2 regions of the Pseudalkalibacillus sp. A8 genome follow, and region 2 is predicted to be linked to the other one. Evidence: predicted binding sites of a transcription regulator. Region 2 holds the regulator's gene; the other holds the start of a gene.

Region 1 (8,042 bases), 460 kb from region 2:
CATCGTATCGAACAACCCATGGAATAAAGAGATCGCATTCTTGACATTATTCGGTCTTTGCTCGAACTGTGAAGGCTTCAGCTGAAAACCCAGCGTCGGCCACTTGATCTCCGTTTTCCCATCCTGGAATAACCAGATTGGAAAATTACTTAACACCCCGCCATCTACGATGATGTTTTTCTTACCAGTCGCATCGTACAATTTCATCGGATCGAAAAAATAAGGGATGCTCGCACTCATCCTGACAGCTTTAGCAATTTTGAAGCGTTCCGGTAAAATACCATACCTCTTCAAATCATCCGGCAAAACGATAAGACGCCCATTCGTGATATCAGAAGCAATGATTTTAAGGGAGCCTTCAGGGAGATCACCGAAAGTACTTATTCCTTTAGCCGCAAGCACCTCTTCAACCCACTGTTCCAACCGCTTCCCTTTATAAAGGCCTAACTTCCAATACAACATCAGCCACTTCATGAAAGGAAAAGCCACTGATAGCCTTCTTGGGTCGAGAAATTCTCTTATATCCACCTCATGGAGTAAAGTTTTAATTTCATCTGCTTTATATCCTGCAGCCACTACTGCCGCAAAAATAGCCCCAGCACTTGTCCCGGCAGTTCTTTTAAAAGTAATCCCTTTCCGCTCTGCTGCTTTCAAGGCTCCAATAAATGCGATTGCTCTTACACCACCGCCTGAGAATACGCCATCTACATCCATCGTTTCACCCCTCTCCATTTTATATATGACTGTATGCAGGAGAGAATTCATACAGAAAGCTTAGAAGAATTGATGTTGAAAATTGTTCGCCAATTAAAAAACAATCACAACACAAGGCTATGATTGTTCCTGTTCCTCTTCATTTTTACGTTGAATTTCCCGTAGTCCGTCAATCCGGGACGTATCTTCATCAAAATATTGAACCAGATCCCCGATCCGGTCAATCGCATTCCAGCTCAAGTGATGTTCAATTCCTTCAACATCTTCATAAATGTTTTCTTGATCAACCCCAATGACTTTCAGGAAATCTTCCAAAAGTTCATGTCGATATACAAGACGTTTTCCAAGTTTCTTACCATTCGGTGTGAGTACGAAGCCACGATATTTTTCATAAACGACATATTTGCCTTTATCCAGTTTCTGTACCATTTTCGTAACCGATGATGGGTGAACTTCCAGTGCTTCTGCAATATCTGAAACTCTTGCGTATCCTTTTTCATCAATCAACTGGTAAATACGTTCAATATAATCCTCCATACTTGGAGTTGGCATGTTCTTCCCCTCCAATACCTGCTGATTTTGTAACTGGTTACAAAATCAAAACATACTAAAAGGATACAATAATAACAGGCAAGTGACAAGCGTACTTGGCGTTTAAGTGAAGTATTCGATTCTCGTCTCAGGAAAGTATCGGTGTATATAACCCTCGATCGTCTCCCTCAATTCTTGAGCCTCATCCTTTTTTTGTGAGGTCGAGACCGATTGTTTGCACTTATGTATTAATTTGGAATTCAAACAGGAAAAAAATGCAAGAATGTATGAACTGTGGATGCAACAAAATACATAAAAGCGTTAATATCAGGAGGTAGTGATTTGAGAACATTATCGATTATCCTATCCATGCTAATAAGTCTTACCATACCTTACACAGCAAGTGGTCAAACAGATCCCTCCTTAGTCGCAGCGTTTATAAGAGATGGTGACCTTTGGATAATAAAAGGGAGCGAAGAACAGCTAGTGACAAAGAAGAAAGAAATATCCGGTCCTAGGTGGTCTGATGATGGAAAATGGCTAGCTTACTTGGAAGGGGAAGAAAAACAAAACATTTGGCTGTACAATTTAGAGTCTCGGAAAAAGGAATTGTTTTTTAAAGGTGATGCTTCCAACATACAATGGGCTCCAAAAAAAAATTCTCTTGCTTTTCAGGTAGGTGAAACACTTTATTTAAAAAACATAAACAGTGAAACAGCTAAACCAATAGCCTCCGATGTCGGAAATTACTCCTGGTTCCCAACAGGGAATGGTTTCTTAACATCCACTAATTCAGAGCTGACCCCTGACGGCTGGACTGATATAGAATTCTATAAAATAATACTTGAGAACAATCAGATAAAAAAAACAGATTTCTTCAAGTTGCCTGCTCTAACACTGGAAAATGATGAATTCGGGATCGGGACTAGCATTTTCAAATGGTCACCCGATGAAAAATGGATTTCTTTCATCAAATATCCAACAGCTTCATTATCTGCAGATGCCAACATTTTATATGTACTTTCTTCTAATGAAAAACAATTGATCAAACTCAATCAAATGCTCAATGAACCAAGCTGGTTTCGCTGGGCACCAAACCACAATTCACTTGCCTATATTGGTGGAGTTAATCGAATATCGATTATGAATAAATTCTTACAAGTCAAAGAACTTCCAGCTTCAAAACAGGGAACGTTTACACCAGATGGATATGTAGACAGGGATTTTACCTGGCATAATGATCAGTTGATTACAGTTGCAAGGTCAAAGGAAAGCGATTGGTCAAATGATCCAGCCCAACGTCCATTACCTGCTTTGTATCAGATTGACTTAAAAAACAAAGAGCAAAAAAAGATTACAAATCCTAAAAATGGTTTTGGTGATTTCACGCCTCACTATTTGCCTGGATCAAATCGACTTATTTGGGTTCGTACTAATCGAAAGAATAATAACGTGTGGATTGCTGAGGAAAATGGCAAACATGCAAAAGTGTGGATTTCTAATATTGATCAAGGCGGAAACTTTTACGAAAAATGGGATTGGAGCAATGTTTTGAGCATCTATATTCCTAAGGAAGTAAGTATCCGCCCGTAAAACGGGCGGTTTTAATTTCGCCCTATAAGGGCACTTTACCAACAATCCCCTTAAGGGGGCTTTTGAATTGACCGCCAACCGTTTATCTCTCTACCTATTTCTTGAATGGGTATATTCTCATTTAGTCATGTTGTCCCGCAAACGATCTTCAGCTTCTTGTTCTCGAATATATTTCGCTACTGTTTTTTGATTGAGTCCAACTGTACTCACATAGTATCCTTTAGCCCAAAACGTGCGATTTCCATGATTATATTTCAGGTTTGCATGTCGGTCATGTATCATCAAAGAGCTTTTTCCTTTTAAGTATCCCATGAAGTAAGATACTGACATTTTGGGTGGTATTCTGACCAACATGTGTATATGGTCTGGCATTGCATGAGCTTCAATGATCTCAACATCTTTCATATCGCATAATCTTCTTAGAATCACCAATGTCTTTTCTCAATTTCCCAAATATGATCTTCCTTCTATACTTTGGGATAAACACAATGTGATACTTACAATTCCATCGGGTATGTGATAAACTGTTGTCGCTCGACATGAGCAGATCTCTTCTCGTTAATTGAAATTGGTTTGACGGCCAGTTTCTATTATAACGAGAGGAGATTTTTCTGTTACAACCCTTAAAGGTTAATTTTCACACAGGCATAGCCTGTGGTTTAAAAAGACTTAATGAAAAAGAACCGAGTAAATTGCTTCACTCGGTTCTTCTATATACAATTTAGATTCCGCACTTCAACTGTGCATTACAATTTGTACATGTGTTACATCCACCGATTTCTTTTACTTTACCCTTACGGCAGACCGGGCATGTGTTTCCTACTTCATTTCCAATCGTGACATCCGTGGAACGAAGGTCGGAAATCGTATCGACAAGGACAACTTTCTTCTTTTCTTCTGTTTTAGACGCTACAGAATCATCATCGAAAGTATTCTCTTCGGCTTTTAGTGTCAGTACCTGTGAATCACGGCTGCCATCCACGTATACTGTTCCGCCTTTTGCTCCACCGTTATATAGACGTTCGTAAACAGCTTGTACTTGCTCAACTGAATAGCCTTTTGGAGCATTCACCGTCTTACTGATCGAACTGTCAATCCAGTTTTGGATGACACATTGTGTATCTGCATGTGCTTCTGGCTTTAGATCCATCGCAGAAACAAACCATTCAGGCAGGTTTTCAGCATCAGCTTCAGGATTTCGTGACAGGTATTCGTTCACGATATCTGCCTTGACCTCAATGAACTTTCCTAGACGCCCACTTCTAAAATAAGAGAATGAGAAGTAAGGCTCTAATCCAGTACTTACGCCAACCATCGTACCAGTGGATCCAGTAGGTGCTACAGTCAACAAGTGTGAATTGCGGATACCATGTTCCAGGATTCCCTGGCGGATATCTTCAGGCATCTTCTTCATATAACCTGTATTGATGAAGGCTTCACGTAATTCTTTTGTTTCTTCATTTGTATTTCCAACTAAAAATGGAAAGCTTCCTTTTTCTTTCGCTAATTCAATCGATTCACGATAAGCTGTAGTGGCCATCGTTTCGAAGATTTCATCAGCAAGTTTGTTTCCTTCTTCTGAACCGTAAACCGTTTCACAGTAGATAAGAAGATCATGAAGACCCATGACACCTAGTCCAACACGACGTTCTCCAAGAGCTTGTTCACGGTTCTTCTCTAAGAAGTACGGTGTCGCATCGATAACGTTATCCTGCATGCGGACCCCGGTTCTAACTGATTGTATCAACTTATCAAAATCAACACGTTTATTTTCTTTATCTGCAACATTAGCCAGATTGACAGCAGCCAAGTTACAGACGGAGTATGGTGCGAGTGGTTGTTCCCCACACGGATTGGTTGCTACTACTTTCTGTCCATATGCTTTTGCGTTGGTCATGTCATTCGCGTTGTCGATAAAGAAGATTCCTGGTTCTGCCGAATAGGTTGCGCAGATATTGATCAGATTCCACAGTTCTCTTGCTTTGATCCTTTTATAAACACGAATGCCGTAACCTTCAGCTTCCCATTCTCGAACATCTCCGTATTCATGCCACTTGGTGTTGTACTCGAGCATTTCTTCAAATGTGTAATTTTCCACATCCGGGAATCGAAGTTCGTACTCTGTATCATTTTCAACAGCTTCCATGAATTCTTTGGTCACGCATACCGAAATGTTCGCACCTGTTAAAAATTCTGGGTTGTGGACACTATAGTTGCCGCCGGTTTGCAACTTTTCTTCAGCTTCCTTGATGGCTTTATTAGTGAAACCGCCTTGTCCAGGGATAGCTTTATAGTTTACAATGCTTTGATACATATCTCGCTCGGTTTCAGTAAGTGGTGTGAATTTCAATTTATCTAAAGCTAATTGCTTTATGGTTTCATCTTCTGTATTTTCAACTAGGAACCTGAGTATCCTTGGATTCTGCATTTTTGAAATGATGAATTCGATAATGTCGGGATGCCAATCCGTAAGCATTATCATCTGCGCACCTCTGCGGGATCCGCCTTGTTCGACAAGATGTGTCAGCTTTGCGATGTCATCAAGCCACGACACCGATCCTGATGATTTTCCGTTTACGCCTTTTGCCAGTGTGTTTCTCGGTCTGAGTGTCGATCCGTTCGTACCGACTCCACCGCCCCGGCTCATGATCTCCATCACTTGTTTACGGTGGTCAGAGATTCCTTCTCTCGAATCTTGTACGAATGGCATAACATAACAGTTAAAATACGTTACATCCGTTGCGGCTCCTGCTCCATATAGCACCCGGCCTGCTGGTACGAAGTTCAAGTTTACAAGTTCATGGTAGAACTTCTCGAATGATTCCTGTCTCTTTTCTTCTGTTGTTTCTACGGAAGCTAGTCCTGTCGCATTTCGTTTAGCGATCTGCTCGTAATAGATTTCTAATGGCTTATCGATCGTATCAAGAGATCTCTTTACGATTCCTGTCTCCATTTCACCCGGCTTGTCGAGGACGCTACGGTAATCCTCATCCACTTTCACCTCTGCCGTTTTTTGTTCCCGATCTATGGAAACGATGAACCCCAAACCCCTTGCAGGAAATTTCGGATCATCTTTAACCGTCAAGATGACAAAATCTCCTTCTCGTAATGTTCTTTTCTCAGTATCCTTGAACGAATACCGATCCAACATCACCAATCTTGATACCCCTTTGTGAGTCGTATGCATGTCCGGTGTGATCGGATGCACCTGTTCGAATTTAGCAATGTCTTCATTCAACCGGTCAATGTTGATATGATGTCGTTGCTCCCCTGTTACAATCGCCATCCAGGATCCTCCTTAATAATTATTAATTTTTATAATTTTGTTGTTTGTTTTAATGTTACCCAAATCATAGCACAGCAAAACCTAAAACATCAATATATAGTGCACATTATTTTAAGATAATACAATATATTGTGTCTATGAGAACAAGTCAACTTAATCTTGTCAAAATCAAAAACATATAAAAAATGTAGAATAAGGGCGAAAAGTGTCCAATTTACACCCCAGACATTCAAAAAAGACAAATTTACAAAGTTGCGGGAAGGAGTCTTTTTTGAGCCTCTGATGACCGTTGAACTTCACAAATATCCTTCTTTTTTCCAATAAAAAGATTTAAAAACTGCGACCATTTTGGTCACAGTTAACGTCTAAATGTCCACTCATCATTCGCATATCGTCTTTTAACGATTTCATCTATATATTGATTTTGTTCTTCGGTCAATTCCAAAGGTATGAATTCGATATCGAGGCCTTTTTCGAAGCCGTCCTTAAAAGCTTTCTTAGATTCCTCGATGGTCACCCTTTCAGGTCGGAGATCATTAATCGCTACAGCCTTCTTGCTGAACGCTTTTTGCATCCGTTCTCTCACTCTCTCGTTCGTAAACTTGAAGCAATCGAACAATTTGTCTTCATCGATATCGAGTAGGATCGACCCGTGCTGTAGGATGACACCCTTTTGTCTTGTTTGGGCACTTCCCGCTACTTTTCTTCCTTCAACCACGAGTTCATACCAGGATGGTGCATCAAAACAAACGGCTGAACGAGGATTTTTAAGCCCAGCCTTTTCTTCCTCCGTTTTCGGAACTGCAAAGTATGCCTCTAATCCCAGGTTGCGGAAACCGCCTAATATTCCTTCGGAAATCACCCGATATGCTTCAGTTACAGATTGGGGCATTTTAGGATGTTCTTCCGAAACGATGACACTGTAAGTCAATTCTTTGTCATGAAGTACAGCTCTGCCGCCGGTTGGCCTGCGTACGAATCCATAGCCGTGTTTTTTCACTGCATCAAGATTGATTTCCTTTTCCACCTTTTGAAAATAACCGACTGATAGCGTAGCAGGATTCCACTCATAGAAACGGACTACGGGATGAATTTCTCCTTTACTATGCCAGTCCAACAGTGCTTCATCCAAAGCCATATTATATGCTGGTGAGCTTGCACCAGATTCAATGAAATACCATTTTTCTTTCATCTTTATGTACGCCTCTTTCCATTCGTCATCCATTCACCTTTCATAGTTTAACAGAAACCTATCAATCCATACAATTCATTGATTTTAGAAACTTAGTTTTGCGAATAAGAAAATTCCTGTATATAATGGACATGGTATCTTTATAGATATGGTAGAAAGTTTCTAGGGGGAAAAGAAATGGAATGGATTTTTTGGGCACTACCAGCAGCTATCATCGCATATATGATCATCGCTGGGCTCTATCAACGAAGACATCTGAAAACGTTGACAGAAGAAGAATTCCGCAGCGGGTATCGAAAAGCTCAACTGATAGACGTGCGGGAACAAAAAGAATTTGATAATGGACATATTCTCGGAGCACGGAATATCCCGTTGTCACAGCTCCGAATGCGTCATAAAGAAATCCGTAAAGATCAGCCTGTATATATGTACTGTGAAAGCGGAATGCGTACAGTTCGTGCAGCAGCTGTCTTAAGGAAGAAGGGCATTAAAGACCTTTATAACCTTAAAGGCGGGTTCAAGAAATGGAACGGAAAAGTAAAAAAAGGAAAATAACCTGAAGATAAGGATCATCCAAAGACTTCATTTATGAATGTTGTAAAGGTGGTCCTTTTTTATAGGTAAGACAGGGGCCATTTAAGACTGTATTTGAGAGGACAGCACACCTTATCTTTAAAACAACAAAATTATCTTAACAACGTGAAAAATCCCCTTCACCAATGGAGT
Region 2 (8,042 bases):
GCCGTCACCACAAGACCACGGACTTACATTCCATCCTTGTAGTTTTGCGCCGAGTAACCGCAGGCGCAGGACGTACTTGTACAGGATGTACTGACTTCGACATTCACCACAGGACGTGGTGGTATTTAGTCGAAGTTCATTATTATACTCGAAGATCCTTAAATCGCTGCGGGATCTCGCCCGTCTCGCTTTTCCCGCTTGAGTGTCGAGAATTTCGAATGAAGCAAGTTGTATCAATATCAACATTCACAATGCCCTCATAGAAAAAAGAGATGACCGATTCAGTACAGTCATCTCTCTCTTAATTTAACTATGCTCTATTTCTGCTTTAAGACTTTCTTTGAAGCTCTCAAGTGAAACAGTTTCGGAATCCTGCTCGCCGTACTTCCGTACATTGACAGCGTTGGACTCGATTTCCTGGTCCCCGACTACGAGCATATAAGGGACTTTCTGCATTTGTGCTTCACGGATCTTATAGCCGATCTTCTCTTCACGGGAATCGACCTCGACACGGAAACCGTTCGACTTCAGTTCTTCCTGCACTTTATAGGCATAGTCCATATGCACCCCAGAAACAGGGATGATTTTCGCTTGGACTGGCGTTAACCAAGTAGGAAGCGCACCTTTGTATTCTTCAATCAAGAAGGCGACAAAGCGTTCCATTGTTGAAACGACACCTCTATGGATGACAACCGGACGATGGTCTTGGCCGTCGCTGCCTTTGTAAATAAGATCAAAACGTTCTGGCAAGTGGAAGTCAAGCTGTACGGTGGAGAGCGTTTCCTCTTTTCCAAGGGCAGTTCTTACTTGGACATCAAGCTTCGGTCCGTAGAAGGCTGCTTCGCCTTCCGCTTCCACATAATTCAGGTCCATGTCTTCCATTGTCTCTTTCAAGAGGGCTTGTGCTTTTTCCCACATTTCATCATTATCGACATACTTCTCTTTATCTTCAGGGTCACGATAGGAAAGACGGAATTTGTAGTCAGTGATTCCGAAATCCTTGTAAACTTTCTGAATAAGTTGCACGACTCGGATGAATTCTTCTTTCAACTGATCAGGTCTTACGAAAATGTGTGCATCATTCAATGTCATGGAGCGCACACGTTGTAACCCTGCAAGTGCTCCAGACATTTCATGGCGGTGCATGGTGCCGAGCTCAGCAATACGAACAGGTAGATCACGGTAGCTGTGCAATGCGTTTTTATAAATCATCATATGGTGCGGGCAGTTCATCGGACGGAGAACAAGCTGTTCGTTATCCATTTCGATTGCAGGATACATATCCTCCTGGTAATGGTCCCAGTGACCGGAAGTCTTGTAAAGCTCTACACTGCCAAGATGGGGTGTATATACGTGATCATAGCCAAGCTTTACTTCAGTATCGACGATATAACGTTCGATGACTCTGCGGATTGTTGCGCCTTTAGGAAGCCAGATCGGCAGTCCTTGACCGACCTTTTGTGATATTGTAAAAATCTCTAATTCCTTTCCTAGTTTACGGTGGTCACGTTCCTTCGCTTCCTCAAGGAAATACAGATGCTCTTCAAGCTCTGATTTTTTATTGAACGCTGTACCGTAAACACGTTGAAGCATTTGATTATCGCTATCACCTCTCCAGTATGCCCCAGAGATGTTCATCAACTTGAAAATCTTTAGTTTGCTTGTTTGCGGGACATGGACACCTCGGCAAAGATCGAAAAATTCTCCCTGCTGATAGAATGTGATCTTTTCTCCTTCTGGAATCGCCTCGACCAACTCGACTTTAAGTTCGTCTCCGAGCTCTTCATATCGACGGATTGCCTCTTCCCGACTCACTTCCTCACGAGTGATTTCAAGGTTTTCATCCACAATTTTCTTCATTTCTTTTTCAATCTTAGGGAAATCTTCTTCAGTGAGGCGGTGCTCCATATCAATATCATAGTAGAACCCGTTTTCAATAGTCGGCCCTACACCAAGCTTTACTTTCTGATCTGAAAACACACGCTTGATTGCTTGTGCCATCAAATGAGCTGTGCTGTGACGGATGATTTCAAGCCCTTCTTCAGAGTCAGGCATGACGATTGTAATCGTACCGTCCTGTTCAATCGGTTGCCGTAGATCGAGCAACTGATCATCAAGTTTTCCAGCGATGGCTTTCTTTTTCAAGCCTGGGCTGATTGATGCGGCGATCTCTTCTGTTGTAACGCCTTTATCAAACTCCTTGACTGCTCCATCCGGAAAAGTAATTTTCACCTTAGACATGGTCGTTCACACTCCTACATTATTTAATACAACGTTAGTCAACTAGCTTTGCGCAAACTAGAAAAACACTTTTTCCGTCAAATAAAATGGAATTAAAAAAACACCCATCCCTGGAAAAGGGACGAGTGTTTGCTCGCGGTTCCACCCTCGTTCCGACAACATTACATGTCGGCGCTTGGTATCATTTAACGGTCATTTACCGTCAACGGTTACTTATAATTTCTCCGTTGAAGTTCAGAGGTGGTAAGTACTTTTTACTTGGTGAAGAGATTTCAGCTGATTCTCTTCTCTCTGGAAACCAGTATCAAAAGACTCATATCCTCGTCATTACTTTGGTATTGTTGATTGTTATGTAGTATTATATGCAGTCTACCAAAGAAAATCAAGCCTAAAAATACCAAATATAAAATTTTGCTAGTTAACTGAAAACTTACGGTTAGGAAGGATACGGACACGTTCCTGGAAGACATTCTGAATGGTACGGTTCATCGAGTCATCTTCAACATCGGTATACAGATAAATTCTTTCTGGAGCTATTTCGATCAATATTTTCAGCAAATCCGAAGCTATGGACTGCAAATGGGCTTTCCCTTTACCCTTCGTAAGCTGTTCAATATCTTGTTTAGTCAACTCATAGTAATGTTCATTATAAATCCTGAACTGATTACGCTCATGCTTAAGATGAACAGTCGAAAACAAAGAAACCCTTGATTTGACGAATTGACGCAATTGATTGATAAAATCCTGGTACTCCTGTTCGTACTTGAATTCATCTATCGCACATTCAATATATTTTGTTAATAGTTCCCGATATGGTTTCAAGCGGAATTGCAAAAAAGATTCATAGGAAAAGATCATTTCAGAGTCAAAAAAGTCCTCCAATGCATCGACGATCATATCTTCTCTTGATGGGAACTTACTGACTAAGGGGATGTTTTCAGAATTTCCTTCGATAAGAGACTGAGCAATGGATAGGATCTGAAGTTGTTCATCTATATCCGTAAAATAAAAGTTGTTCTCCAGGATTCTTAATATCCAGGCATCTTCCCTCGTTCGTATGATATGCTTCGCTAAGAAAAGTAAAATCGTCGGCTTCAACATGTCACTGACCGGATCACGGTGATCTAAATCGATCTCCAATGTGTTTTCATCTGTATATTGAAGCCTTATTGGAGTCGACCGGTTGGATATGTTTTGGTTATTGAGTAATTTATTGATTCGTTTATACAAATAATGTCCTTCCTTTTCATCCAAAAAGTGAATCGTAACCAACCTTAATCCTCCTTGTCCACAATCATTGTTACAATATATGAACATCAAGAAAGATTATTCTAACGAAAGCTGTCAAAAGGAAAAGACTCTGTCCTATAAGTATGACAGAGCCTGTTCCATTTATTTTTGACGTCGATTTTCTCCACCGAGCGATATTGGAGTTGTAAAATGTTTGATCCGTTCCATAATACGCTTCGCCTTCAATTGTTCAATCCCGCCTTTTTGAGAATAGGCGAGATGACCTTCAAGTTCCTCATAATCGTAATTTGACGTATAGCATGTCGGGAGTTTCTCCATCATGCGATGCTGTAATATCGAACCTAATACTTCATCTCGTATCCAGCTAGACATCGTTTCAGCACCGATATCATCGAGGACTAATACTGGTGCTTTTTTGATCACATTCAACTTTTCATCTACTGTCTGATCCCCAATTGATGATTTCATTTCTCTAAAAAAGTCAGGAGTATACACAAGTATCGTTTGGATGTTCTTTTTAGCCAGGGCGTTTGCCATTGCCCCCATGAGGAAGGTCTTTCCTACGCCGAACTCTCCGTGTACATAGAGACCTTGAGACGAGCCTTCAGGACTAGAGACTGCTTTTACAAACTCTGCAGCATTCAATGTCGCTTGATACCTCTCTTTGTCCTTTTTATCAAATTGATCAAACGTGGCAGCAAGGATATCCTTCGGGATGAAATAACTTTTGATCAACGATTGTAAACTTTCCATCTCATCGTTAGCTACTTTACTAGGACAGCGATTGTAAGTTACATCGATGATCTGACCGTTTATGAACAACTGGGGCTCGTATCCTTTGATCATGTTTCGACAACTCTTCAGATCCATACATCCTTTACAATTCCTGGTTCCTTCTATAAACTCCACTAATCTCGGAAGACTCTTGTTGATCATTTCTATCGTCACTTCTGGATTTGCTCGATGAAACGCCTTCCAGTCGGGATGCGACAACACCTTTTTCTTCACTTCGATTAATTCTCTTTCTACATTTGAACGTTCGGTAAAACTTTTCATCGATTCTGATATGGATTTCACGTTGTGCACCCCCTATAGACCTTTCAAATATTCTTCAAGCCATTTTTCATCGTTTTCTGAAACCTGTTGTTTTTCTTTATCTGGTTTAGGTGAATCCATCCATTTAGGAAGTTTGTCCTTTCTGACATTCTTCTGTTGAGCCGGCCTGCTCGGTTTTGATTTTTGTTGATAGGCTTGATAACTTTTATGCTCTGCTTTAGCCAGTTCCATCGCTTCTTTGACAGAGGATATTTTTTTACGCTTCCACTGGCTTGCGATTTTTTCAACATGACCGTGGATCAATTTCATATCGTTTGTATTCAATACATAATCGATCAGTACGTTGATGACGCCTGCTGAAAGCTTCTGATCGAACATGATGGAATCGATCAGCTTAAGGTCGGCACTAGCAGCACGGCCTCCCTCACTGTATTTTTCAAGCAATGCACGTGGTGAAATCGTCTCGAAGGTCTTTATCATCATTTCCTCGGGTGATAAATCTCCCTTATTCTTTTGAATCGGGGTATTCGTTTGACTTCGTTCACTTAATCGTGGCAATTGCCCTGGCTTTTCAATCTTATACCAACGCTGTACCTCTTGTCTTAAAGAGTACGGGGTAAGTTGCTCATCCCGGAAATAAGCCTGCTGGACGATACTACTCATATCAAGCGGAGATATTTGATAAATGAACGCAAGGCGATGAATGGATTCACGAATACCATCTGTCAAAACTTCTGAAGGAATAATGAAGCTGCTCAAGTCCCGTTCAAGTACATTGAAATCGAAATCGTCTTCGGAAAAGTTCGGAGCACTGCCTGTAAGATCTCCAGTTTGATCATTAGAATTAGAAATGGACTGGTGGATTTCGGAGTCTGTCGCTGCTCTGATCTCCGATGCATGTAATGATGAGAATACATCATTAAAGCTAGCCGTAATATCATCGAATTCGTCATGCTGTTCTGTTTTCATGACGAACCGGTTCCTTACTTCAAGATATCTTTGCTTACCCAAACGTCCATATAAATAGACACTTAACACATCGTCCTTGAAAAATTGCTCCGGTTGTAGTATCGGTTGTAGTTCATATATGAAAATCCGGTCCTCGTCAATTCGTTTACGATATGTCTTTAAAAGTCCAATTGCCTCAAGTTTTTTTCGTTCTTCAAAAATCTGCTGCATATTCATTTGCGTCTGGTTCATCAATGTATGGTGAGAAGTCATTCCATTTAGGTTTTCACTGAAAAGAGTCATATATAGACTATATGCTTTTGCACCTACCAATGGTTGATATAACAGGGTGACCATCTTCAATTCTTCAGCTTGTATCCTTCCCCTGCTATATACTTGAAAGCGATCGACAGGAAGTAATTCTTTCCAATGATTTTGCATAAGCTTCACCTTTATCATTCAATAATCGAGTTAATAGAGCATAGTTGCGCTATTCTGAAGAAAGGATTTTATACTTTCTTTAATTGTAAGTGAAAAAAGAGCTTATGTATATGTAAGCTCTTTACTCGTTCTCTCGTTTTAATAGATCTTTCAGTTCATCGATAAATACGTTGATATCCTTGAATTGTCTATAAACAGACGCAAATCGGACATAAGCTACTTCGTCAATCTTTGCTAAATGGTCCATTACACGTTCACCAATTTCTTTACTTTGGATTTCCGAAGAGCCATCATTTCGTAAATCTTTTTCGACAGTATTTACGACTTCCTCTAAAACTTCAAGCGGTACCGGACGTTTTTCACAAGCTTTGATCAAACCACGTAACAGCTTGTCCCGGTTAAATTCTTCTCTGGTACCCTCTTTTTTTACAACCACAAGAGGAATCTCTTCCACTGTTTCAAAAGTGGTGAACCGATAATTACATTTTTCACACTCTCTGCGTCTGCGAATCGAACGCCCGCCATGGACCGGGCGAGAATCCAACACTCTGGTGCCATTATTTTGACAATTTGGACAACGCATTTAACCAACCCCATATCGATAAACTTCGCTTTATATAATGTCATGTTTAGTCGAATTGTAAAATTATCCTTAGATATAATGATAGTAGAAAGGTGTCCCCGTGACAAGATATTTTCAAATCAACTCGGGTCCTCCTAAATTTTCCATATGGCTCTATTAAATGTAATTGTATATTTTTGCGAAACTCACCTCCCTTTCCGCGAAGAGTAGTTGCCCTTATGTCATGAGGTATAAAGAAAACTTGGCAAGACCTTGATGAAAGCTGAGCCTTAGTTACTCGAAAAAGCAAATGCTTTTCCTTCGTGCGGAATGTTGCTTCCGAAGTGACCAGCTTGTACGCTTATACTGAAGAAAGTATTAAACCCTTTCTTAAAGTTAAATTTAAAATTCAACAAATTCTTCCATTTAAAAAAGGTGTGCAGCTGCACACCTTGTTAGTTTTTTTGTCATTATTAATATGCTGAGACCTTCTTCTGGCCAACTTTAACTGGACCCATACCTCTTGGAAGTTCTACATTTTCTTTGGAAGAAGCACCAAGTGCCTCTGCGATATAATCTGCAGCGACATTAGGATCAAGATCACCACATGTATAAACATCAATGCTTGCATAACCATGCTCTGGAAAACTGTGAATTGTTAAGTGTGATTCAGAAATGATCACGACTCCACTTACTCCATGAGGTGCAAATTTATGAAAAGCAACTTCTCTTACCTCTGCACCTGATTTAAGCGCCGCTTCTACAAAAAGTTGTTCAATATAAGGCATATTGTTCAACTTCTCAACATCACAACCCCATAACTCAGCAATCACATGACGTCCCATTGTATCCATCTGCATAGTCCCCCTTTAAGATTAATCATGCCTTCAAAAGCATGCGGAAATGGAATGTTACCACGGGGGAAAGTTAGTCCAAAGAGGTCCTAACCCTTTAAGTAGTATCCAGTTCCTAAATTGCTTATAACTTGAAGTTCACGATGAACAGTATACTGCTTTTCTATATTTTTTGCAAGTTAATTTTTTAAATTTTTCACCTCCATAAAATGCACCTTGTACTTGCTCATACCACATATGAAATATATAAAAACATGCGATTCATCACACTGGTTAAAAGCCGACAAAACAGGAGTTTTACACTATGTAAAAAACGGAGTTGACCATAAAGGTCTACCCCGCTCTACTTTTAAATTATAATTATTGTTATGCAGTTCCAGACAAGCGCTTGTTGGATAGTGCACCAAGTGTTTCTCCAACTTTCTCAGCAAGATCTACCACTCTGCAAGAATATCCCCATTCGTTGTCATACCAAGCAAGAACTTTAACTTTTCGATCTTCGATCACCATTGTAGACAATCCATCAATGATTGAAGAATTTTCATTTCCATTGAAGTCGATTGATACTAGCGGATCTTTTGTATAACCTAAGATTCCTTGCAAAGTTCCTTTGGACGCGGTTTCGAGGGCTGCGTTAACAGTTTCAACCGTCACATCACGTTTTACATCAACTACAAGGTCGACTAGAG

What was found. The regulator NrdR, encoded in region 2, represses ribonucleotide reductase genes. The targets are predictions, from matches to a motif close to AACACNATATATNGTGTT.
Region 1: ACJROX_RS18770 (vitamin B12-dependent ribonucleotide reductase) is a predicted target of NrdR. The motif match lies at 6,243-6,260, and genes of this name have one in related genera.

Annotation. Positions count from the first base shown of each region.
Region 1 is NZ_CP174509.1:3,630,335-3,638,376, forward strand. It holds gene ACJROX_RS18750 (patatin-like phospholipase family protein) at 1-714, opposite strand, end outside; gene mntR (transcriptional regulator MntR) at 832-1,266, opposite strand; gene ACJROX_RS18760 (translocation protein TolB) at 1,540-2,838, shown strand; partial or broken gene tnpA (IS200/IS605 family transposase) at 2,956-3,379, opposite strand; gene ACJROX_RS18770 (vitamin B12-dependent ribonucleotide reductase) at 3,560-6,124, opposite strand; gene ACJROX_RS18775 (biotin/lipoate A/B protein ligase family protein) at 6,483-7,349, opposite strand; gene ACJROX_RS18780 (rhodanese-like domain-containing protein) at 7,494-7,871, shown strand.
Region 2 is NZ_CP174509.1:4,092,359-4,100,400, forward strand. It holds gene thrS (threonine--tRNA ligase) at 307-2,241, opposite strand; T-box leader at 2,356-2,578, opposite strand; gene ytxC (sporulation protein YtxC) at 2,656-3,513, opposite strand; gene dnaI (primosomal protein DnaI) at 3,634-4,569, opposite strand; gene ACJROX_RS21045 (replication initiation and membrane attachment family protein) at 4,582-5,937, opposite strand; gene nrdR (transcriptional regulator NrdR) at 6,059-6,520, opposite strand; gene speD (adenosylmethionine decarboxylase) at 6,973-7,353, opposite strand; gene ACJROX_RS21060 (ArsJ-associated glyceraldehyde-3-phosphate dehydrogenase) at 7,720-8,042, opposite strand, start outside.